Prosthecobacter debontii: one gene and its partner. The protein of the gene in region 2 binds, or shares a complex with, the protein of the main gene of each other region. Links are inferred from orthologs where the notes say so. Each region holds a gene or a part of one and is shown on either strand. Other genes may lie near its edges.

Region 1 (11,214 bases), on a different replicon or contig from region 2:
GAAGCAGTCGGCGTAGCCGGTCATGTCCTGGGCGGACCAGGTGGAAAAGTAGCGCTGGAGGAAAGTCTCGAGTTCGCTTTGGCTGGAGTGCGCGGCTGGACTGCAAGTCACCAGCAGCAGGCAGGTGAAGAGCGTGAAGAAATGGCGCATGAGCGGGCAGTTTTAGGCTTCCGTCGAGCTTTAGGCCTCCGCCTGTTCTTCAGGCACTCCCATCAGCGCCAGCAGGCGGTTCAGGTCCTCGACACCGTAGTAATCGATCTCGATCTGGCCCTTCTTTTCCGAATGCTTGACCGAGATGTTGGTGGTCAGATGATGCATCAGGCGCTGCTCCACGGATTGAATGGCGTGGCTGACCTCGTTATCCGCCAGCACGGGCTTCGGCGGAGGAGGATTCAAGATGCTGCCGGCCAGCTTTTCAGCCGCACGCACGGTGAGGCCTTTTTTCACGATCTCTTCTGCAGCCTTCTCCTGTTGTTCAGGGTCTTTCAGCGTCAGCAGGACCTTGGCGTGACCGGTGCTCAGCTTGCCGCTGGAGAGAAGGGTCTGCACGGGCGTGGCCAGATCCAGCAAGCGCATGGTGTTAGCCACCGTGGCGCGGTTTTTCCCCACGCGCTGGGCGATGTCCTCCTGCCGCATGTCGAAGTCTTTGGCGAGGCGTGCATAGGCTCGGCCTTCTTCGATCGGGTTGAGGTCTTCACGCTGGAGGTTCTCGATGAGCGCCATCTCCAGCACATCCTTATCCGAAGCTTCGCGGACAATGACGGGCACTTCCTTGAGACCCAGCTCACGGGAGGCGCGAAAGCGGCGCTCACCGGCGATCAGTTCGAGCTTGCCATTCACCCGACGCACAATCAGGGGCTGGATAATGCCATGCTCCCGGATGGACTCCATCAGCTCGGCCAACTGCTCCTGGATGAACTCTTTGCGCGGCTGCAGAGGGCTAGGCACCACTTGATCCAAGCTCACGTGATTGACGACATCGCCGGGGGCTGGCTGCGCCAGAGCAGGCGGACGCGGAGCCCCTGATCCGGCTGCTTGAGCCGTGATCAATGCGCCGAGTCCTTTTCCAAGTGCGGGTTTTGCCATAAGACCGCGAGGTTAAAGACGCAGGATCGAATCGCAACCGAGTTTTGCCCCGAGGCTCTGATTGCGTTTGTAAGAAAATGCTGACAAGGGATAATTCTAGGAGGTAAATGGATTGAGCTTGGTCGTTCTGACGACACGCCTCAGAATCGCCCTCTGCTTTTCCGATCCATTTTGAGATTAGGCTTCGGCTCAATCAATCGTCATCCCGAGCGTTCAGCCCAGCGCTGATGAGTAGAATGCGGAAGCCGATGTCTACTTCGCGTGCGGAGAGGGGCACTTTGAGGCGATAGGAGGCTAGGAGCTGCTGGCGCTCATAGGTGGTGTAGGAGCCACCTCGGGCAACGGCTTCGGCCCCCGTGCTGTCCCAAGGATCGGAGACCCACTCCCAGACATTTCCTGAGAGATCGAAGAGACTGCGGCTGTCGGCTTTCAGACTGCCGACGGGAGCCACCCCGGGGAATTTATCGTCGTAACCCGGAATGGATTTTTTGCCGGAAGGATCGGCCGATTTATCGCGCAGGTTAGCCACCCTAGCCGTGGGCACGGGGGTAAAGCCCCAGGGGTAGATGCCCTCGATCCGGGTGCTGCGGTCGGCTGGGGTGGTGCCTAACTCGCGAGGCAGGTAGGCGGCCATGCTCCACTCGTCATCGGTGGGGAGCCGGTATTCCTGGTCGGGCTCCAGCAATCCTTTGGCACGCTCACGGTCGGTGAGCCAGCGGCAGAACTGCTCGGCCTCAGCCCGGGTGATCAACGTGACCGGGAAGTCCAGATTGGCACTGAGGTCGAGCCCGTCAATCGGCGGAAGATTCACACTGCGGGCGAATTCGACGAAGTCTTTTCGGCGCACTTCGGTGGAGGCTAGCATGGCTCGGCCCATGGGCACCATCTTGATGCCGAGGCTATTGTCCCACGGTTTGCCAAAGACCACGGAACCGGTGGCTTTGAGGCGAAGGTTGAAGCTCATGGCTTGACCTTCCTTGAGATTACCTTGAGCAAATTCACTCTTGTAGCCAGGCAGGCGCACTTCGTAGTTGAATTTATCGGCCCGGACCTTGGTCAATTGCAGCGGGGTTTTGCCCACACGCAGTTCTCCATCGAAAACCTCGGCTCCACGCGGGGTGCTGTCGATGCTGAGGCGGCCATACGGAACCCGCATGATCTCCAGGCGGATCGCCTGCCAACCCGGACGTGGCGGGTTGCCGTCGGGTTGGGGGATATTGGCCGCACGCCAGTTGTATTCGTGATCGATGTCCAGGCGCCCGCTTTGGCGATCCCGGCTGGTCATCCAGGCAGCAAAGGCTTCGGCATCGGCATCGGGAGCCATGACGCAGTTGAGCGTCTTTTTATCCGCCGTGATGTAAGGGACGACGCCGAATTCAGCCGCGCGCAGGGTGGCCTCCAAGAAGGAACGAAAGAGAGTGACCTCGACCGGGAAATCCGCAATGTGGCGATCCTTGCTGAAGGTAAACCACTGGCCGTAGATGTTTTGCCACGGACGGCCTTTCTGCGGCGGTTGAGGCAGAGGTGGGGCGGCCTTGACGGGTAACGGCAGCGTATAAGACCAGGCGTTTTCGTATTTCGCCGCTGTCAGTCCAGCGCCTGCTAGGGCGGATCCGACCAGGGTGAACACGGCGGCACGGCTGAAGCGGCGCAGGAAAGTCTCACGGCGCTTTTCTCCCACTCGTTGCAAGGCCTCGGCAAACTCTCCTGCGGTCTGGAAACGCTCTTTCAGGTCGGGCGCACAGGCCTTGCAGATGACGCGATTGAGGTCCAGCCAGAACGGCCATTCATCATCGCCAAGGTTGGCCGGGATCTCAGGGAACTCCATGCGATCCTTACCGCTGCTCATTTCATAGAGAACCTTGCCGAGACTGTAGATGTCCGCTTGAGCGGTGCCCGGGCCCTCAGGCGGCACAAATCCCTCCGTGCCGACGAAGGTGCGCTCGCCAAAGCTGGCGACGAGCCCGATGTCGGCGAGCTTGCAGACGCCCCCCACGAAAATGACGTTGGAGGGTTTGATGTCCCGGTGCGTGAGGCCCCGGTTATGCATGTAATACAGCGCATCAGCCAGATAGACTCCGGCGTCTCGACAGAAGACCAAGTCCAGTCGGCCATGGCGCTTCATGTCGGTTCCCAGAGTGCGCGGCACGTAGGTCTGGATATCGGCGAAGTTCGGGCCTTCTTCGGCATCATCGGCCAGCTCCATGACGCAGTAGTAGAAACCGCGATCTTCATTCCAGCCGACATGGAGGATGTGCACGAGGCAGGGGTGCCCGCGCGAGATGGGCTCAAACTGCTGAATGCCTAGAAACTCCCGGTGGAAGGTGCGTGTGAGCTCGAAGTCTTCTCTCCAGACAATCTTCACCGCTCGATAGGCTCCCGTCACGCTCTGCGCGAGCCAGACCTCACCATACGCACCCGAGCCCACGCGTTTGATCAGCGTGTAGTCGGGAATGAGAATGTCGTCGCGATGCGAAAGAGGCCCGGTTTTATCCCCAGGTTTACGAGAAGGCCGTTGAGCAGAGGGCGGGGCGGGTAAGGCGATATCCGACTCTGTTTTCCGTGCCGACGGCCTGCCGTCACCAGGAGGGTCCGGTGGTGGAAGCGGGCGAACAGGAGAGCGGGACATTGGCAATAAAAGAAACCATACGTGAGATGACTCCGGGACTCAATCACGGGCTTTCACACAGAAGCGGAAAGAACAAAGATCACCCCCGGGGTTGCCACCGGGCACAGAGCAGTAAAACCCACCCTAACATCATGCCCACGCCCCCGATCGGCGTGACATACACCAGCCACTTCACTTGGGTGAGGGCGTGAGTGTAAAGCGAGCCACTGAATAGCAGAACCCCGATGAACAGGCTATTCCAAGCCCAAGTGCCGCGCTTGCCTCCCACCTTTCCGGCCAAGGCCAGGATCACTAGCAAGATGGCATGGGGGAGATGATAGCTGACCGCCGTCTTCCAGTTTTCAAAAGCACCTGCGGCGACCACCATGTCATGAACTTTTCCATGGGCCCCCAATGAACCCAGAATGATGGCTGACAACCCCAGGATGGCGGCAAGGCGAAGGCGGGTGGTATCTGGCTGCATGACTGCAACGGGATACGCATGGCCAGGAAATGCAAATCAAGAAAACAAAACCGCCACAGAACCTAAAAGGAACGGTGGCGGATGAGATAAGCTGTTCAGTGACGGTTAACGGCCAAAGAAAAAAGGAACTCGGATGGGGGGGCGATAATCATAGTCGTCGTGGTGATCATATCGACCTCTTCCAGATCCTCCGTAGCATGCTCGGCAATGACTGTGATTGGAACTGGTTCTCTTCCAACCACGTTCGAGCACACGCCCATGCTTGTCACGTTTGGTGACGGTGTAAACGGCATAAATGGGTTCTCCACAAGGATAACGACCGACAACACGACGATCCGAGTATCCCCAATCACGTGCGGTGGATTGGACTGGAACTGTAAAGCCGATGCCGGTCACGATAGCGAGGATGGCAATAAGATTTTTCATAGTGATGAACTTGGGTTCGTTAGATTCGACGGGACGTCGTTTAACTCTATTCAAGTATCGAATAAAAAAGTGGTTTTGCGTGTGTTGTCGAGCATTTCAGAGACCTGGTTTGACGGCAAAAACAAACCCGCACAGTAGCTGCGCGGGTTTGGTGATCAGAGCTAATGATGAGGGAAAAGCTACTCGAACTTCTTGACCAGAAGCGCGGAGTTGTGACCGCCGAAACCGAAGCTGTTGCTCAGGGCGGCATTCACTTTAGCTGGTCGTGCCTCGTTGGCCACGATGTCCACATCCACTTCAGGGTCCAGATTTTCCACGTTGATGGTGGGAGGAACGACCTGATCGCGGATGGCGAGGATGGAAGCGGCGAGTTCGATGCCACCGGCAGCGCCTAACAAATGGCCTGTCATGGACTTGGTGCCGGAGACCAGAAGACCATCCTGGGCATAAGCGCCGAAGGTGCGCTTGATGGCGCGCAGCTCGCACATGTCACCTACAGGGGTGGAGGTGGCGTGAGCGTTCACATAGCTGACATCGGTCGCATTCAGCTTGGCATGACGCAGGGCCATCTCCATGCACTTGGAGGCACCGAGACCTTCCGGATGCGGGGCGGTGAGGTGATAGGCGTCTGCCGTCACCCCGTAACCGACGAGTTCGGCGTAGATGGTGGCACCGCGCTTCTTGGCATGCTCGAGTTCTTCGATCACGACCACACCGGAGCCTTCACCCATGACGAAACCATCACGGCCTGTATCCCAAGGGCGGGACGCTCCTTCTGGATCGTCATTGCGCATGGACAGCGCCTTCATGTTGGCGAAGCCAGACAGGCCGCAAGGACGGATGGAGGCTTCTGAACCACCGCAGACGATGGCGTCAGCATCGCCAAATTTGATGATGCGCCAGGCTTCTCCGATGTTGTTGTTGGAGGTGGCACAGGCGGTGGTGATGCACATGTTCGGGCCCATGAAGCCGAACTCGGTGGCGATCATCCCGGTCGCGATGTTGGTGATCATCATCGGGATGAGGAAAGGGGAAACACGGCCGGGTCCTTTGTTCAGCAGGATCTCATATTGAGTTTCGATGGTGCTCAAACCGCCGATACCACTCCCGACCATGACGCCGATACGATGTGGGTCTAGGCTGTCAGGGTTCAGTCCGCTGTCTTTGACGGCCATTTTGGAAGCGGCCATGGCGAGCTGGAAAAAGCGGTCTGCGCGGCGGGCTTCTTTGTGGTTGTTGAAGAAAGGTGTGGGGTCAAAGTCCACCACTTCACCCGCGATTTTGCAGTCATAGTTGGTGGTGTCCATGCTCTGGATGCGGCGGATACCGCTTTTGCCAGCCAGGAGGTTTTTCCAGAAATCGTCCTTGTTGTTTCCCAGGGGGGAGACGGTTCCGATTCCGGTGATAACGACGCGACGTTCGGTCATGTGGTGGTGGTGAGGGGTGAGTTTGGGAATGTCCAGAGAACACGCTTTACCCCGGGGGGCAAGGGATTTTCCGTGGGGTGTCTGGGGGGAGTTACGGTTTGGAAAGGAGATAGTGCCGGGTTTTCCCGTGCCGCTGCTTATTGGTCAGCGGGGGCAGGTCCAGATGGAACAAGTGCCTCAGGGTTTTATTGTGGCGTTTCAGCACGTGTTGGGTTTCCTCCTGGAGAGCCTGCCACCGTTTCCAGGGGTGCGTCGGTGCATGAGTGATGTGGCGCAGGAGGCTCAGCCACTCCACGTAGGCACGAGAGAGGTCGCCCTCAGCCACTTCGGGCGGAGGTTCACGCCCCTCGGCTTGATCAGGATTCAGCAAGGCACCGAGGAGTTCCGCCGCACCCTCGCCGTAGTCTGGAGGGAGCCCATTTTCCAGATAACCGCTATGATTGATGAATCCGTAAGTGTTTCGGCAGACAGCCCCGAGCCTCTCTGAACTGCAGGACGTGGGCAGGTCAAACTTGGTGCCACTGCGCAGATTGGCCATGTGCAGGATGAGGTCATCGACTGGATAGGATTCATCCTCGAGCGCGGCGGCCACGGCTAGGCCCTCGCCTCCCTGGAAGAAGGAGAAGATCTCGCCACGCCGAGTGGGCACGCCGCCTTCATCAATGAGCCCGAGCGATCTCCAGGCATGGATGGGCGATCCTGGGCGGGGCTGTCGGCCTGCGCTCGGCTGAGTGGCCTTTTCACCGTTCACAGCCGTGGCGTTTTTGACGGCTATGCTGCGTTCACGAGGCTGCACGATGGGACAATCGAGAGAATCGCGGTAGATCGGGACTTTCACCTCGCCCAGGTCAAACACGGCAAAGACCAGCCCTTCTTTGGCTCGGCTTTCTAGGAATTGGGGGAGTTCCTGCGGTTTCAGATCTTCTTGATTGGCCTGCAGGGCTGTCGCCAAGGTCGCTGCGTGGAGGACTTCGATTTCCTCCACGGGCAGGGTTTCTTGCTTCCGGGGAAGCTTCAGCAGCCGACGCAGGCTTTTGGTGGGGCGGATTTCGCCAGGGGAGGTGTCCTCGGGCTGCCCGAGGGGAATCTCCACTCCATAGCGATTTTCCCCCAGCTTTCCCACGCGGCCGATGCCATGGGCAAAACGAGCCACGAAAGCCGGCACGCTCAGGGCGGGGGCAATGCGGTCCATATCGGCTAACCAAGCCTGACTGAGGGGAAGAAACTCCGTTGGGGAATGGACACGGCGCTCCCACTCGCCTTTGGAATTGAAGATTTGCTTCTCAGTGGCTTCCAGCCCGAAAAGGGCTTTGGCTTCGGTCTTCTCAGGAGTGTCCGGAGCGTGCTCTTCCAGACCGAGCAAGGGAGGTACTTTGGCATACAGCCTCCCCGCAAAGCGCTCCGCTTCGACGAAGGGATGCGCTTCCGTCTGCGCGGCATGCTTCATCACCCTCAGGAAAATGGGCCACGCCAGCAGATCTCCTCGGTGCAGACGGGCGGCACGCGCATCCATCAGTGAGGGGCTTTGGCGGGTCGTGACGACATAACCTTTTTCGTCCAGTCCCCGGCGACCAGCCCGTCCATACATCTGGAGGAGTTCATCCGGGGTGAGCTTATGTTCGCTTTTACCATCGTGGAAGGTCGTTGCGGCGACATGCACGCTGCGGACGGAGAAGTTAATCCCGGCAGCAAGCCCCATGGTGGCGGCGATGACGCGGAGTTGCCCGGCTTTGGCCAGCGGCTCGATCACCCCGGCTCGGGCGGCGTAAGACAAACCGCTGTGGTGATAGGCCACGCGCTTTTCCAGCAGCGAGCTCAGTTCCTTACCGCAGACGCCTCGTTGTTCGGGGGTGAGTTCCAGCGGTTCACCCGCCGGTAAATCCGCGGCCAATCTGCGAGCGATGGCTTCAGCCTCTTTTCGGCGCGGTGAGAAAATCAGCAAGGGCGCCAGATCCGCCAGCATGACGGCAGCGGCAAACTTCGGCCAAAAATGCTCGAAATGCCGTGCCATGCGTTGGGGCAGCGCCTCCCAGGGAGCTTCCTCCAGCGGCACCGGGCGTTCCTTGGTCTGCACCACCTCCGCCGAGCGGCCAAGACGGCGCATCCAGCCGACGACATCTTCAGGATTGGCCACCGAACCGCTGAGCAGGAGCAGGCGTGTTTGGGGGGGAGCCAGGGCAATCGCTGCCTCATAATGACTGCCGCGGCTGGTGTCAGCAATCATCTGATACTCGTCAATCACCAGGAGAGCCGGGCCCTCCCCCCGGACCAGCCTTTCAAGCTGTGTCTCAAGCGTGGCCACCACCACTGGAGCCCCGGTGTTTTCGGAGACATCTCCGGTGGCGATCCCGACATTCCAGCGTGCTTCCTTCCACTCGGCATACTTGTCGTTGGCCAGCGCCCGTGTCGGCACGGTGTAAATAGCTTGGCCAGTCAGGGAGCGTGATTGATGCAAAAGCTCGAAGACGAAGGTCTTGCCCGCGCCGGTAGGGGCACTCACGACAACGTCGGTTCCCTCCCGCAGCAGGTTCACCGCCTGATGTTGCCAAAGGTCAGGGAGCTTGAGGGTATTGAGCGAAGGAAGCATCAGGAGGCTGTCTTGGAATACGAAGAAGAGCGGCTCAGCGCAAGCGACCTCCTCGAAGAGAAACGCGTCTGTCCCGCCATGTAGAACTTTTTCATTTTGTCGCCAAGCGGGGTCTGAGGGAAAGGTAAGGAACTCAAAACCAGCGGGTTGATGAAGGCTCCGGCCCTTGGCGACGAGGCTCAAAATGCGCGCGACATCCTGTCATGAGCCACCTTGAAAAGGTCGCACGATCGGAGAACCACCATGCCGCGAGGAGGCGAATCAATGAGTCCGTTTTCAAGAGCAAATTGAAGCACTAAGTAGTTGATAAATTTATATAAAATATAAATATTTAATTAAAATCAGAGGGTTTGTTTATCGTTTTGATCCATGAAGGCCACCTTTCAAGCTGCTGAACCCGTCCCTCTGGAGACCTCGAGAGTGCGTAAGGCGCGGCAGCATCCCCGGCCGGGCAGGATTTGGATGGTGTCCCTGGTCTTGGCTTTGTCTTGGATCGGCCTGATGACCTTCGTGGTGAGCGGCTGCCTGCTGCTTGGACAGGGGGCTGCCCATTATGGATGGCTGGCTCTCAGTGGGTTAGGTTTATTTGTCGGGATGCGCGTCGTTGGCTTTTTATTCGCGCAGCGGCTGCACTGCACACTCTGTCACGGCACGGTTTTGCAGGAAAAGCGTTGCCATAAACACGCGGAAGCTCAGCGAATCCCACCTCTCTCTTACCGCAGTTCCGCCGTCCTCTCCGTCCTGTTCACGGGCACTTTTCGCTGCATGTATTGCGGCACCCCTTATCGCCTGCGGAAATAAAAGCGGTATTTCCCCTCAAAAGGGGGCAGGAATCCGGTTTTGCAAAAGATGATGCGACGTGTATGCTCGCCGTTCGTAATTAGTTTCGTTCCTATTTGATCCATCCTCATGTCAGACGACCCAACACCCAAAAACGAGAGCCCGAACCGGCGTAATCAAGAGCCGCAGTTCAATTGGAGGGGCTTTCTCCTCCTCGCCATGGCCGTCTTGTTGATGGGATCAGCTTACATGGCCAGCCAGCAGACTGCGGGTTCGCAAAACATCTCCTACAAGGAGTTTCGCGACCTTGTCGAAAACGATAAGATCGACAAGAGCAAAGACCTTGAGCTGATTCAGCAAGACACGACCACGGCGGAATTCATCGAAGGTTATGCCTTCCGTTCTGCCCCGACTACAAGCGAGACGAAGCCCGTCTTGGCCCCTGCCGTTGACGAAAAAGCCGCCCCAGGCTCCGTGAAGTTCAGCGTGCCAGTCAGCATCCAGTATCAGAAAGAAGAGCTGCAGAAGCTCATGGAGTCCAAAGGGCTCGTGCTGGTCCCTAAATATAAGAACAACCAGTGGAGCACCTTGCTGGTGTCCATGCTGCCTATCCTGGTGCTGTTGCTCCTGCTATACTTCCTCGTGCGCCAGCAGATCAAGAGCGCAGGTCGCGGAGCTTTGAGCTTCGGCAAAAGCAAGGCCAAGATGCTCTCCCAAGATCGCAACAAGGTCACCTTCAAGGACGTGGCCGGTGTGGAAGAAGCGAAGGAAGAAGTCAGCGAACTCGTCGAGTTCCTCAAGGATCCTAAGCGCTTCCAGAAACTGGGCGGCAAGATCCCAAAAGGTGTCTTGATGGTGGGCTCTCCTGGAACAGGGAAAACCCTCCTGGCACGTGCCATTGCCGGCGAGGCCGATGTGCCTTTCTTCAGCATCAGCGGTTCTGATTTCGTCGAAATGTTCGTCGGGGTCGGTGCCAGCCGTGTGCGTGACATGTTTGAGCAGGGCAAAAAGAATGCTCCGTGCTTGATCTTCATTGATGAGATCGATGCCGTTGGCCGCCATCGTGGTCATGGCATGGGGGGAGGTCACGATGAGCGTGAGCAGACCCTCAACGCCTTGCTCGTGGAAATGGACGGTTTCGATACCCAGGAGGGCATCATCATCATCGCCGCAACCAACCGCCCTGATGTGCTCGACCCCGCCCTGCTGCGTCCAGGCCGCTTTGACCGTCAGGTCACCGTCAGCCTGCCCGATGTCAAAGGCCGTGAGGAAATTCTCAATGTGCATGCTAAGCGTGTGAAGCTGAATGAAACGGCGGATCTCTCCAAGATCGCCCGCGGCACCCCAGGCTTCTCCGGCGCTGAATTGGCCAACGTCATCAACGAAGCTGCTCTGCTCGCAGCCCGTAAAAATCTGAAGTCCATCGGCACGCCTGAGTTGGAAGAGGCTCGTGACAAGGTCCGCTGGGGTCGTGAGCGTCGTAGCCTCGCACTCAGTGAGAAGGAAAAAGAAAACACCGCCTACCATGAAGCTGGCCACGCCATCCTCATCGAGGTGCTGGAGCATACCGATCCTCTCCATAAGGTGACCATCATTCCTCGCGGTCCATCGTTGGGCTCCACCATGTGGCTGCCTGAAGAAGACAAGTTCACCCATCGTAAGAGCGAACTCCTGGACGATCTCGTGGTCGCCATGGGGGGGCGTGTGGCTGAGGAGATCAAGTTTGGCGACGTGACCAACGGTGCCATGGGCGATATTCGTCAGGCGACCGCCATCGCTCGGAACATGGTTTGTGCCTGGGGCATGAGCGAGAAAA
Region 2 (11,384 bases):
GATTCCTCGTTTTAATTCCGAAGTTTTAGCGCGCGGACATGCCGTTCATTTTCGTTGTCAGGCACCCGGGGTCGAGGGGTTGCGTCTGGATGTGATGACCAAAATGCGGGAGGTCGATGAATTTGATCGTTTGTGGGAAAGGCGGACAACTTTTGGTGATGACGCGGGGGCCGAATATCATCTTCTTAGTGTCCCAGATTTGGTTCGTGCAAAAAAAACTCAACGAAGCAAAGACTGGCCTGTCATTGAGCTGCTTGTTGCGATCCATTTCCGTGAAAATAGGGACTTTCCGACGCCCCAGTGGATCGAATTTTGGTTATTGGAATCGAGAACACCTGAGTTGATCATCGACCTCTGTGATCGCTTTCCCAATGAAGCCCGGGCTCTGGCGACCAAACGACCGCTTTTGGCTCATGCTTTTGTCGGTGAGATCGATTTGATGCGTGCGGCACTTGATGCTGAGGTCCGTGCCGAGCAAGCCAGAGATCGGCTTTACTGGGAACCATTGCGCCAAGAGATGGAAGTTTTTCGCCGCCAGGAGCGGGACGCAGGCAACGCTAGTTCCTAGAGTCTGCTTTCCACCCCTTGCCAGCCTTCAAACGTCGTCTAATCTGGTTTTATGCCAACCTGGACCGCCCCTAACCCCGTGAACCTTGTGGACCTCGGTTTCATGGATGCTCGCAGCAAGCTCATTGATCTGGCCGCTTTTCTGGATCGCGTCCAGAAGGCAGGCCAGGATGGAGATTTCCGCGTGCAGGCCCTAAAGGCAGCTCTGGAACAGCTCTCTCTGGACCAACCGATCCGGGCTAAAGAGGTGCTGCTCACCTTCAGCGATCCGAGCACGGAACCGATCGAGAAAGCGACCATGCAAGGCGCCATCGGCGCGTTTAAAGGCTGATCCTTGCGGAGCGGTGGCTGAACCATGGGTGAGCCATTGTTTTTGTAAGCCATCGTTTAACCATTGCTCAACTATCGTTCAACCACTGTCAGCACTCCTTTCATGAATTACATCGAACCCCACGGTCACATGGTCAGCCGCACCACGGATGACTATGAGCGCATGGCCATTGCTGGCTGTCAGGCCATCTGCGAACCTGCTTTTTGGGCGGGTTTTGATCGGGCTTCAGCCGATGGTTTCTACGACTACTTTCGCCAGATCACCGAGTATGAACCCAAGCGAGCGGCCAAGTTTGGCATTCAGCATTACTGCTGGCTGTGCATCAATCCCAAGGAAGCCGAGGACCTGAAGCTGGCGGAGGATGTCATCGCTCTGATCCCTGAATTTTTGGAGAAACCCGGTGTCCTTGGCATTGGCGAGATTGGCTTGAACAAGAACAGCCGCAATGAGCTGAGCATCTTTGAGCGGCATTTGCAGGTGGCTCAGGATCACGATCAACTTGTGCTGATCCATACCCCACACTTGGAAGATAAACTGAAAGGCACCCGCCTCATCGTCGAGGCTCTGAAGAACTTCTCAGGCATCAAGCCGGAACGCGTCATCATTGACCACGTGGAGGAGCACACCATTGATCACGTGCTGGATCATGGTTTCTGGGCAGGTATTACGCTGTATCCGGAAAGCAAATGCACCCCGCATCGAGCCATTGATATGCTGGAGCATCGCCAGGGCGAGCGTATCTGGATGAACAGTGCCTGTGACTGGGGCGTCAGCGATCCTCTTGCGGTGCCGAAGACCATGCAGGCCATGCGCCAACGCGGGTGGACACCGGAGATGATTCAGCGCGTGGCCTGGGATAATCCGCGCGCTTTCATGGGCCAGTGTGAGAAGTTTAAGATGTGATCGATTCGGGGGAGTCTTTTGCCCCTCCGTTCAGAGAGCGAAGGGAAAGAACTGCATGGCAACCTTTCCCTATAATACTGGCCGGAATCGAAGGCTCAGTGGTTCTCTTTTGCCGAGCTGATTTTATCCCCGTTCAGCAGATGATCATGCAGGCGGGCAATGTATTCTTTGAGCCGTTGTTCAGTGTCCGCAGGTGCCTTGCCAGGGAGGGCGAGGATGGCGTCTTTCCAGGGGGCCAATTGCGTCAGATGGCGATCCATCGCATTGACGGCCTCGACTGCGGCAAAGTAAGGCTGCTTATTGACGTCACCCATCGCCAACAGCGTGCGGGCGCATTGCTCCAGGAGATCCGGGCTGGGTTGGGTGGCCAGGAGGGCTTCCGCCGCGGCGACGCGGACGCTCGGAGAGGAGTCACTGAGAGCCTTCTGTAGGTGCGCCGAGTTGGCCTGAGTGATCTGGCTTCCCTGGATGAGATGCCCCATGGCAGCCCAGTAGCGAATCATCGCATGAGGGTCCTGAAGCAGGGTGGCTAGAGCCTCGGGAGTGGCTTTTTTCGCATCGCTGGCCAGGGATGCGGCATCTAGGACGGCTGAGACCGGATAAGCCTCTTCGGAGGCATAGGTGTCCTTGGGGGATTTACCCGAAGAAGCCGCCAAGCGCTCGCCTTCAGGGATGAAGCCGAGGTCACGCACTTTGATGAGCCATTCACGCTGGCCCTGGGCAAGACGGGCTTTGATGTCTGCATGTTCAGCAGAGTCGGCGAGATTGACCGTCTCCCAGGGATCGGATTCCAGGTCATAGAGTTCTTCGGAGGGTTTGGCCTTCCAGAAGCGACTCTGCAGTTCATTGAGCTTGCCTTGATCGAAGAGGTCTTTCCAGACGCGGGTGGTGGCCTGCTGGAACATGTAGTTGAGAAACTGCCCGTAAGGAAGGTGGGGCATGTAATTGCGAACATACACATAGCGCCCGTCGGTGGTGCTGCGGACGAGGTCATAGCGCTCGTCCATACGGCCTCGGAAGCCGTGCATGAGGGCATTGGCGGGTTGCGCAAACTCACCGCAAATCGCGCGGCCTTGGAAGTAGGCAGGCGGTTTCACCCCGGCGATGCTCAGCAGCGTCGCAGGGAGATCGATGAAGCTGACCAGTTCTTGGTTTTCACCGCCTGGGGCATAACCTTTAGGAGCGAGGTGTTTCCACTTCTCTGGGAAATACATGATGAGACCCACTTGAAGGCCGGTGTTGTAGGGCCAGCGCTTGAAGCGGGGCATCCCCGCACCGTGGTCACCGTAGTGCATGATGATGGTGTCCTCAGCCACCCCCCCAGCCTCAAGCTCCGCAATGGCTTTGCCGAGCTTGGTATCCATCAGGGTGATGTTGTCATAATACTGCGCCCAATCGTGACGCACCTCAGGGGTATCGGGATGGAACGGGGGGAGGGGAGCCTTGGCCGGATCATGGATCAGGGTATGCGGGCGACGGCGGATCTGGCTTTCGTGCGTGATCTGGTCGTTAAAGACGGCAAAGAAGGGGTGGCCATCCGGGCGATTTTTCCAGTGGGCTTTGCCATTGCTTTCATCCCAGACGAGATCCTTTTTGCCCTCCTTGGGCTTCTCCAGATTGTAGTCTTCCTTATTGTTATTCGTGCAGTAGTAACCGGCGGCACGGAGGAACTGAGGATACATCTGATCCTGCTGTGGCATGGGCACGTAGCTGCGCATATGCTCGCCCCCATCCGCCGGCGCCCAGCGGCCACTGATCAGGCAGGTGCGAGCGGGCGCACAGACGGGCGCATTGGACCAGCAGCGCTTGAAGCGAATGCCTTTGGCGGCCAGGGCATCGATGTTAGGCGTGGTGGCGTAAGTGTCTCCGTAGCAGCCGTAGTCGGGCCCGTTGTCCTCGCTGGTCAGCCAGAGGATATTGGGGCGATCAGCCGCAAGGCTTGAGAGCGTGAAAAGGCAGAGAAGCGCGAGTGGTCGGAACATCGCGCTCTGTAACGTGAGGAAGGGTGGGCTCTTGCCTGGATTTCGGGAATCCTCAGAGGCTTATTTTTGTCAGCGCAGCCAGCCTCTCGATCAAAGGCGGATGGCTGTAGTGCAGCCAGACGGTGAGGGGATGGGGCTGCGGATGGGCAAGGTGATCTCGTGAAAGACGTTTGAGGCCTTCGGTCAGCGGTTCGTGGCTGCCGACAGCTTTGGCGGCAAAGGCATCCGCTTCAAATTCATGCTTCCGGCTCATGGCCAGACCGAGCAACCCGGTCAGCACGCCGAAGGGTTTATAGACCAGACCGAAGAGGATGAGGCCCATGCCAACGGGGGTGCCCCGAACACCAAAAGCGGCGAAGAAATCCGGGGACTTCAGCACCCAGCCGAGCAAGGCCAGCATGATCCCCATCTCCGCCAGATGCAGCGCCATCATCACCGGCACATGACGGCATTTGTTGTGACCGATTTCGTGCGCCAGGATGGCCACGATTTCTTCCTGACTGTGGCTTTGGATCAAGGTGTCGTAGAGCGCGATCCGGCGGGTTTTGCCAAAGCCGGCGAAGAAGGCATTGGCTTTCGTGGAGCGGCGTGATCCATCGACGATGCTGACTTCCTGCACAGGGAAATCCAGCTTGCGGGCAAGAGCAAAGATGGCTTCCCGCAAAGCGCCTTCTTCCAAGGGCTGAAACTTCAGGAACAGGGGCATGATGACGCGCGGAGACAGCCAGGTCATGAGGATGCTGAAGCCGGCGATGAACACCCACGCATACAGAGCGGCTAGCGCCTGCGTTTCAAAGAACCAGACCAGCACTGCCGCCACGGGTAGGCCGAGAATGGCCATGAGAGTCAGGCCCTTGATGTGGTCCTGGATGAAGGTGGCCGGGGTGGTCTTGTTGAATCCATAACGGGCCTCCACGCCGAAGGTGTCCCAGGCTTCAAAAGGCAGGCTGAGCCAAGTCTGCGCCAGCATGATGATGGCGATGACGAACACGCCGGTGACGACAGGGCCGTGACCTTGATTCTCCGCCCAGGATTGCAGCCAGCCAAAACCGCCACTCCACCAGAAGACGACCACGAGGCCGAGGGCGGCAATGTCTTGGGTGAAACTGATGCGGGTGGACTCGCGGATGTAGTCCGCCAGCTTGGCCCGGGTCTCCTCGGAGAAGACTTCCGCGAGTGCCTCAGGGATGGCGCGGCCTAGGCGACCTAGGTTCAGCAACGTGGCGATGAACTCGAGGTGGAAGACTCCGATAACGCTGACCAGAGCGGCGATAAACCAGGGATTGGACCAAGACATAATCCGAAAAGGGCTGACTGAGTGGCCCTGGAAATCTCCAAGGGCAATAAAAAAGCAGACCGGGGGACCGGTCTGCTGGTTCAATTGAGGAATCGGCTGATTCGGGAAGATTATTCAGCGTTTTCTTCGACGTAGCGAACGACGTCGCCCACGGACTGAAGCTTCTCAGCTTCTTCATCTGGAACGTCGATGCCGAACTCTTCTTCGAAGGCCATCACCAGCTCCACGGTGTCCAGGGAGTCAGCGCCGAGATCTTCGATGAACTTGGCTTCCGGTGTCACCTGCTCAGGGTTCACGCCGAGCTGTTCGACGATGATGTCACGGACTTTTTCTTGGATGTTGTCTGCCATAGGTAAAGAGGGGGATGTGCGGCGGAGAGGTAGCGGCTGGTTTTAGTTTGGCAAGGGCGAATTCGCTCTTTTTTTGGCTCGGCTCAAATCGTGAAAGTTTAGCCCTAATCGTCAGACGGGTTTTTTTTAGCCGTATCGTCTTCAATCTCGGGCTGTTTCTCAATGAGTTCGCCTTTGAAGTGAACCATCAAGCGTTCCAAGATTCGCACGGCTCCATCGTATTTCAAATCATCAATCACGGCCTTTTGGGGGCTGACGGAGCTGTCTGAGCGGTGCCACAGATAGGCTAATCCTTTATTATCCCACTTGCGTGTGTCCACCTTGAAAACCTGGGCGAAGGGGATGCTCACTCCCTCCGGTGTGATCAGGTGATCCGCCTCGGCGCGCAGCACTTTGGTGCGATTCAGCAGCATCGCCACGCCGACGCCGAGGCCGACGAGAATGGTGGCTCCTCCCCACCAGAATTGAGCGGTGATTTCACGTTCCGTGTAGCGATGCGGCTTCTCAGGCCAGCCTCGCTCCGCCGCGTAGGAGACCCAGCGTGGAGGCTCACCATTCTTCCCTGCCGGCAGGCCTTTGGCTTCGGTTTCCTTCACCCATTCCTCCAGCCGATTGGCCGCCTTGGCTTCATCGTATCCCTTCAGCAGGGTTTGCTCAAACCAGTCCTTTTGATCGGCGATCTTGTTGGTTTCGGGATAACCATATTTGCCGTCATAAAGGAAATACAATCCCATGGCGATCAGCATGGCCGTCATCATGCCCATGCGGCGGAAATACCAGGGGGTAACCCGGCACACGATAGGGCCTGAGGTGGCGGCAGGTGTGGACTCCATGTGGCCACTCAAAGCCGTGTCCGTGCCGGGATGCAACCCGGGATTTCAAAGAGGGCTTTCCAAATTTGAGGTCAGTTTCTACCTGCGCGGATTTTAAGGCCGGATAAGGATTGTCCATCGTAATTCCTGACAAATACCCCCCAACATTCCTGATATGACAATGTTACTCCTATTCCTCGGAACCATGGCCCTCTCGCTTTACGCCTCGATGAGGGTGAAAAGCGCGTATAATCAATACTCCAAGGTCCGGGCTTCCAGCGGCTACACCGGTGCCGAGGTGGCCCAGCGGATCTTGGATCTGAACAACATCCGTGATGTTTCCATCCACGCGGCCCCGGGTCACTTGATCGACCACTATGACCCCTCGAACCGCCGTCTCGTCCTTTCGGAGGAGAACTACTACGGCACCTCCGTGGCTGCGCTCGGCATCTCGGCTCACGAGTGCGGTCATGCCATCCAGCATAAGCAGCTCTATGCGCCGCTCCAGTGGCGTATGGCGGCCGTCGGCATCACCCAGATTGCCAGCCAGGTGGTCATGTGGGTGCCGCTGATCGGGTTGTTTGGCGGCTTTTTCCCTTACAAGCTGGCCATCACCATCATGGCCCTCGGTTTTGGTATCATGATGCTGTTCCAGCTCGTCACCCTACCGGTGGAGTTCGATGCGACGGCGCGTGCGAAAAAGGTGCTCGCCAGCACAGGCGCGGTGGCCATGGGAGGCGAATACAATGCCATGAGCAAGGTGCTGGATGCGGCGGCGCTCACCTACGTGGCGGCCTTCGTGAGCACCCTGGGTTACCTGCTCTACTATGTGCTCCAGCTCACCGGCATGCGCAGTAGCGACGAATAACCAATGGTTCTGGCTGTAACGATTCCCTGAACTCATGGCACGCGGCGGATGGTTTCTATCCGTCGCGTGTTGTTTTTAGGATAAAGGTTGCTCGGTTGGCGATTGCGCACGCAGGCGGGTGCCGTCAGGTTTGTTCATGTTTGGCCACTCTTTTAGCTTCCTGAAAATGCTTCGTTTCCTTTCAGCACTCCTGCCTTTGTTGTTCGTCGGTCTGGCGATGCAGGCGCAGGAGGCTACCGACGTGGCCAAGGGGAAGGCGGATGCGGGGAAGCAGATGGAGGCGGTCAAACAAAGGCTGAAAAAGCTCTCTGCCACAGAGTATGATTTGGACGGGATCAAGATCAATGCCGCTAGCCGCGAAGTTCGCATTCCCGCCAAGGTCGAACTGAAGAAGGCCCCCATCGAATACATGCTGGTGCATGAGACCGGGAAGACCCATGAGAGCGTGCTAACGACCGCCATCAGCCCGACGGCGATTCAACTGGCCTTACTGCTGGCCAATTATCAAGCTGCCTCCCAAGGCCTCCTCACGCACATGCCTGAGGCGGAACTCCCACCGTGGAAGGAAGTGGCGCCCACCACCGCCGGTGCGAATCGGCTCATCATCGAGGTGGAGTGGCAAGCCGGGGGGAAAACGCAGACCACACCGCTGGCAACGTGGGTGCAGAATGTCGATACCCGACAACCACCGCCGGATCTTGAGACCTGGGTGTTCAATGGCTCCTATGTGGATGAGCGTGGATTCATCGGTGAATACGAGGGCTCCATCATCGCTGTCTGGGTAGATCGCGGAGCTCTGATCAATTCTCCCGCTGAAGGCAACTGGCGAGACGAACTCTGGATCTCCCGACCTGACACCATTCCTGACGAAGGCACCCCCGTCACCGTTATCATCCGACCACCCAATCCATCATGAAATTGATTGCCACGACCCTGGCTCTGACCCTGCCATCCATGCTTCTGGCTCAGAGCGCCACTCAAGCGGCCCGCCACGAGTCTTTGAAGCAGGAAATCCGCCTCGCCTATGACCGCGGTCTGGCCTTTTTGAAGAGCCAGCAAAATGCGGAAACGGGTCAGTGGGGAGAAGCTGAACCCGTCGCCTTCACCGCACTGGCCGTCATGGCAGAGGTCTTGGCCCCGGGCCGCAAATCCACGGATGCCGTGCCTGCCAATGCGGAGAAAGGCTATGCTTTCCTGCTGAAAAACGTGCAGCCGGATGGGGGCATTTACGTGAAAGCGCGAGCCAACTACAATACCTCCCTGGCGCTGACCGCCCTCATGCTGAACCCGAAGCAGGAAAACGAGCCCACTCTCCTGGCGGCACGCAGATTCGTCGTTGGGCAGCAAAACGACTTCGATGAGAAGGGAAAGACGGATAACCCCTTCGATGGCGGCATTGGCTACGGCACGCCCAAGCCGGATAAGCCTGCCCATGCCGACCTGTCCAATACCCACTTTGCCCTGGAGGCCCTGTATTACTCTCAGGCACTGCTGGCCGATAAAGGTGATGCTGGAAAAGATGAGCCTCAGCTCAACTATGCCGCCGCCATCCAGTTCATCCAAAACTGCCAGAATCGCCCTGAAACCAACCAAGCCCCGTGGGTGAGCACGGATAAAGCCGATGCGGGGGGGTTCATTTACAGCCCAGGGGAGACCCGTGGCAAGACGGAGGAGACGAAGGATGGACGCACCGCTCTGCGCAGCTATGGAAGCATCAGTTATGCAGGTATGCTCAGCTTCATCTACGCGGGGCTGGAAAAGAGTGATCCTCGTGTCCAGGCGGTGATGCAGTGGCTAAGCGAGAACTACACGCTGGAAGAGAATCCCGGCGTGGGCCCCGAAGGCCTTTATTATTACTACCACACCATGGCCAAGGCGTTGGCGATCGCAGACGTCGGTTTCTTGAAAACGAAAGACGGCAAGACCGTGGATTGGCGTGCCGATTTGGCCGAGAAACTTCTCAACCTCCAGCAAGGCAACGGTTCCTGGGCCAACAGCGCAGGACGCTGGATGGAGAGTGATCCTGTGCTGGCCACCTGCTACACCTTGCTCGCTCTCGCGCGTGTGCATGAGAGCTTGTAAGCGATTCACAGGGGGCAGGGAACTTGCATCCCAATCATCCGTTAGGCCATGGTGGCCCAGCCGTCGCAGGTTGGACCACCCAGCCGAGTAGGCATTCTGACCGCGCAGTTAGATCTTAGTCGTCGCTGTCAGGCGGTTATTTTTTCAAGGTGGTCTTGCCGGACTTCGGGGAGGCTTTCATGACTTGGAAACCGCTGAGCGCGGGGGATTCTACGACGGTGATGTCATCGCCCGTATTCCATGGGCCTGTGGTGTCGATCTCGCCCTGATCTCCCTCACCCGTGGAGTCATTGTAATACTGACTGACGATGCCAGGGGTGGGGGGAATCTGTCCGACCGAAAGCGCTCCCTTGCCAGGAATCAGATTTGCAGGTGAAATCACGGCTTTACCTAAGCTATCCAAGGCTTGGGTGAAGGCCTTCATATGAGTGATCTCACGCGTCATGAGAAACTGCAAGGCCTCCTTCGAGCCAGGATCATCGCAGAAGTCGATGAGGCGTTCGTAAACGATTTTGGCTCTGGCTTCAGCAGCAATGTTGCTGCGGAGATCCACATCCAATTCGCCGGTGATTTTCAGATAGTCCGAAGTCCACGGATTACCCATGGAGTTGTGGAGAGCCACGCCGCCTCCACCGGCAATAATGATGAGCGGGTCCTGCTCAGCTCCGTCGCCATTCAGCTTCATCGGTTTCAAATGCATGCGGGCTAGGGTGCCGATGACTTCCAGGTGACTCAGCTCTTCGGTGCCGATGTCCATCAGAAGGTCCTTGCAGGCCATATCCTCGCAGTTGATGCCTTGAATAGAGTATTGCATGGCCGCCGCCAATTCGCCATTAGCTCCGCCGAATTGCTCCAATAGCATGTTGCCAAAACGCGGATCTGGAGTGCCGACTCGCACGGTAAACATGAGTTTCTTGATGTGATGATACATAAAATGAAAGGGGGTTGTGGGAAAGGCTGGGCACCCGTCCCCAGTTTTTCGCTCACGCTCCCTTGAGCGGTTGTGTGCAATCACAGCCCTTCCGAGATACCGAGCTTTCTGAGCCTTTGCGTGGATGAGCTCAGCATTGGAAGTCGGGCCTCACGTTGGTAAAATCGGTTAGGTGAACCCAGACTCCACGATCCTCAGGGCATCCATTCGTGGTGTCGTTCGTGGCCTTTGGCTACACCCAGGGTCAAGTTAGGCTGATACCACCTGGCGCACGCTGTCTGCACTGGCGAGGGTGCGATGGGTGCCGTCAGCAAGGGCGAGGATGAGATGGCCTTCGGGAGAGAGATCTAAGGCACGGCCATAGACCTCGACCCCGTCCACGGTGGCGCGGATTTGTTTCTGCAAAAGCCAGCTTCTTTCGCGCACGTCCGAGATCACTTCGGTAAAGCCGTGGGCAAGCCGCTGAAACTGGGCCTCCAACTCCCTGAGCAGGCTGAGGGCGATGGCCTGGCGGTCTAGCTCACGGACTAAAACGGTGCCGGGTAGTGCTTGGCTCAGGGAGGTGGCGGTGGTGGCGAGCTCGCCGGGGAAGTCCCGGCTGTTCACATTGAGACCGATGCCGAGAACCATGGCCATGCCGGACGGCGTGTTGACCGCTTCTGCGAGGAGGCCGCTGACTTTTTTACCGCCCAGATACACATCGTTAGGCCACTTGATCTGGGGCTGCAGGGGGAGTTCGGTTTCCACGGCGCGGCAGATGGCGAGGGCAGCCAAAGTGGTGAGGCGCGGCCAGAGCACCATGGGTTCGGCGGGACGCAGCAGCAGAGAAAACATGAGGTCCAAGCCACGCGGAGCGACCCAGCGATTTTCACGGCGTCCCCGCCCTGCGGTTTGAGATTCGGCAAACAAGACTTGGCCGTGGCTTCCTCCGTCTAGCGCATAGGCTCGCAGGGCATCGCTGGTGGAGGGGATCTCGTCGGCGACACGAATCTGCCAGGGCAGGCCGCGCTCCAGGCATTCCTGCTGGAGCCAGGTTTCATCCAGGGGGCTGCTGCCCGGGACAGGGGCGCTGGATCGATTCATGAGAGCAGGAGTTTTGTCACCTGGGCGGCATCTGCCAGGTCTTCCAGGCATTGCCAAGGCTGATGCTGGGCAAGGGCATCCGCCTTAAAATGACCGGTGCCCACGGCCAGACAGCGGGCTCCAAAAGCATGTGCACAGGCAATGTCTTTGGGGGTATCTCCGATGACGATGATGTCCT

Evidence for each region.
Region 1: the proteins of B5D61_RS22895 (region 2) and fabF are in contact, whole or in part, in a solved structure (PDB 6OKG), measured with the Escherichia coli proteins. The link is inferred for Prosthecobacter debontii from one-to-one orthologs.

Annotation. Positions count from the first base shown.
Region 1 is NZ_FUYE01000028.1:27,937-39,150, forward strand. The notes cover bases 3,908-6,691. They hold fabF (beta-ketoacyl-ACP synthase II), read right to left. Parts: upstream 6,032-6,691; coding sequence 4,784-6,031; downstream 3,908-4,783. Other genes in these bases: B5D61_RS24630 (DUF423 domain-containing protein), read right to left, coding at 3,908-4,178; B5D61_RS25965 (hypothetical protein), read right to left, coding at 4,284-4,604; B5D61_RS24645 (DEAD/DEAH box helicase), read right to left, coding at 6,123-6,691. In the rest of the region: B5D61_RS24615 (nuclear transport factor 2 family protein), read right to left, coding at 1-150; B5D61_RS24620 (ParB/RepB/Spo0J family partition protein), read right to left, coding at 181-1,086; B5D61_RS24625 (bifunctional serine/threonine-protein kinase/formylglycine-generating enzyme family protein), read right to left, coding at 1,280-3,715; more of B5D61_RS24630, read right to left, coding at 3,795-3,907; more of B5D61_RS24645, read right to left, coding at 6,692-8,618; B5D61_RS24650 (hypothetical protein), read left to right, coding at 8,988-9,419; ATP-dependent zinc metalloprotease FtsH, read left to right, coding at 9,528-11,214. UniProt on the Escherichia coli protein: Involved in the type II fatty acid elongation cycle. Catalyzes the elongation of a wide range of acyl-ACP by the addition of two carbons from malonyl-ACP to an acyl acceptor.
Region 2 is NZ_FUYE01000022.1:45,263-56,646, reverse strand. The notes cover bases 3,811-6,764. They hold B5D61_RS22895 (acyl carrier protein), read right to left. Parts: upstream 5,431-6,764; coding sequence 5,191-5,430; downstream 3,811-5,190. Other genes in these bases: B5D61_RS22885 (zinc metallopeptidase), read left to right, coding at 6,418-6,764; B5D61_RS22890 (hypothetical protein), read right to left, coding at 5,535-6,263; B5D61_RS22900 (M48 family metallopeptidase), read right to left, coding at 3,836-5,080. Outside these bases: B5D61_RS22920 (hypothetical protein), read left to right, coding at 1-568; B5D61_RS22915 (hypothetical protein), read left to right, coding at 620-898; B5D61_RS22910 (TatD family hydrolase), read left to right, coding at 1,001-1,801; B5D61_RS22905 (sulfatase-like hydrolase/transferase), read right to left, coding at 1,897-3,783; more of B5D61_RS22885, read left to right, coding at 6,765-7,110; B5D61_RS22880 (YdjY domain-containing protein), read left to right, coding at 7,277-8,026; B5D61_RS22875 (prenyltransferase/squalene oxidase repeat-containing protein), read left to right, coding at 8,023-9,192; B5D61_RS22865 (biotin--[acetyl-CoA-carboxylase] ligase), read right to left, coding at 10,373-11,206; B5D61_RS22860 (HAD family hydrolase), read right to left, coding at 11,203-11,384. UniProt on the Escherichia coli protein: Carrier of the growing fatty acid chain in fatty acid biosynthesis.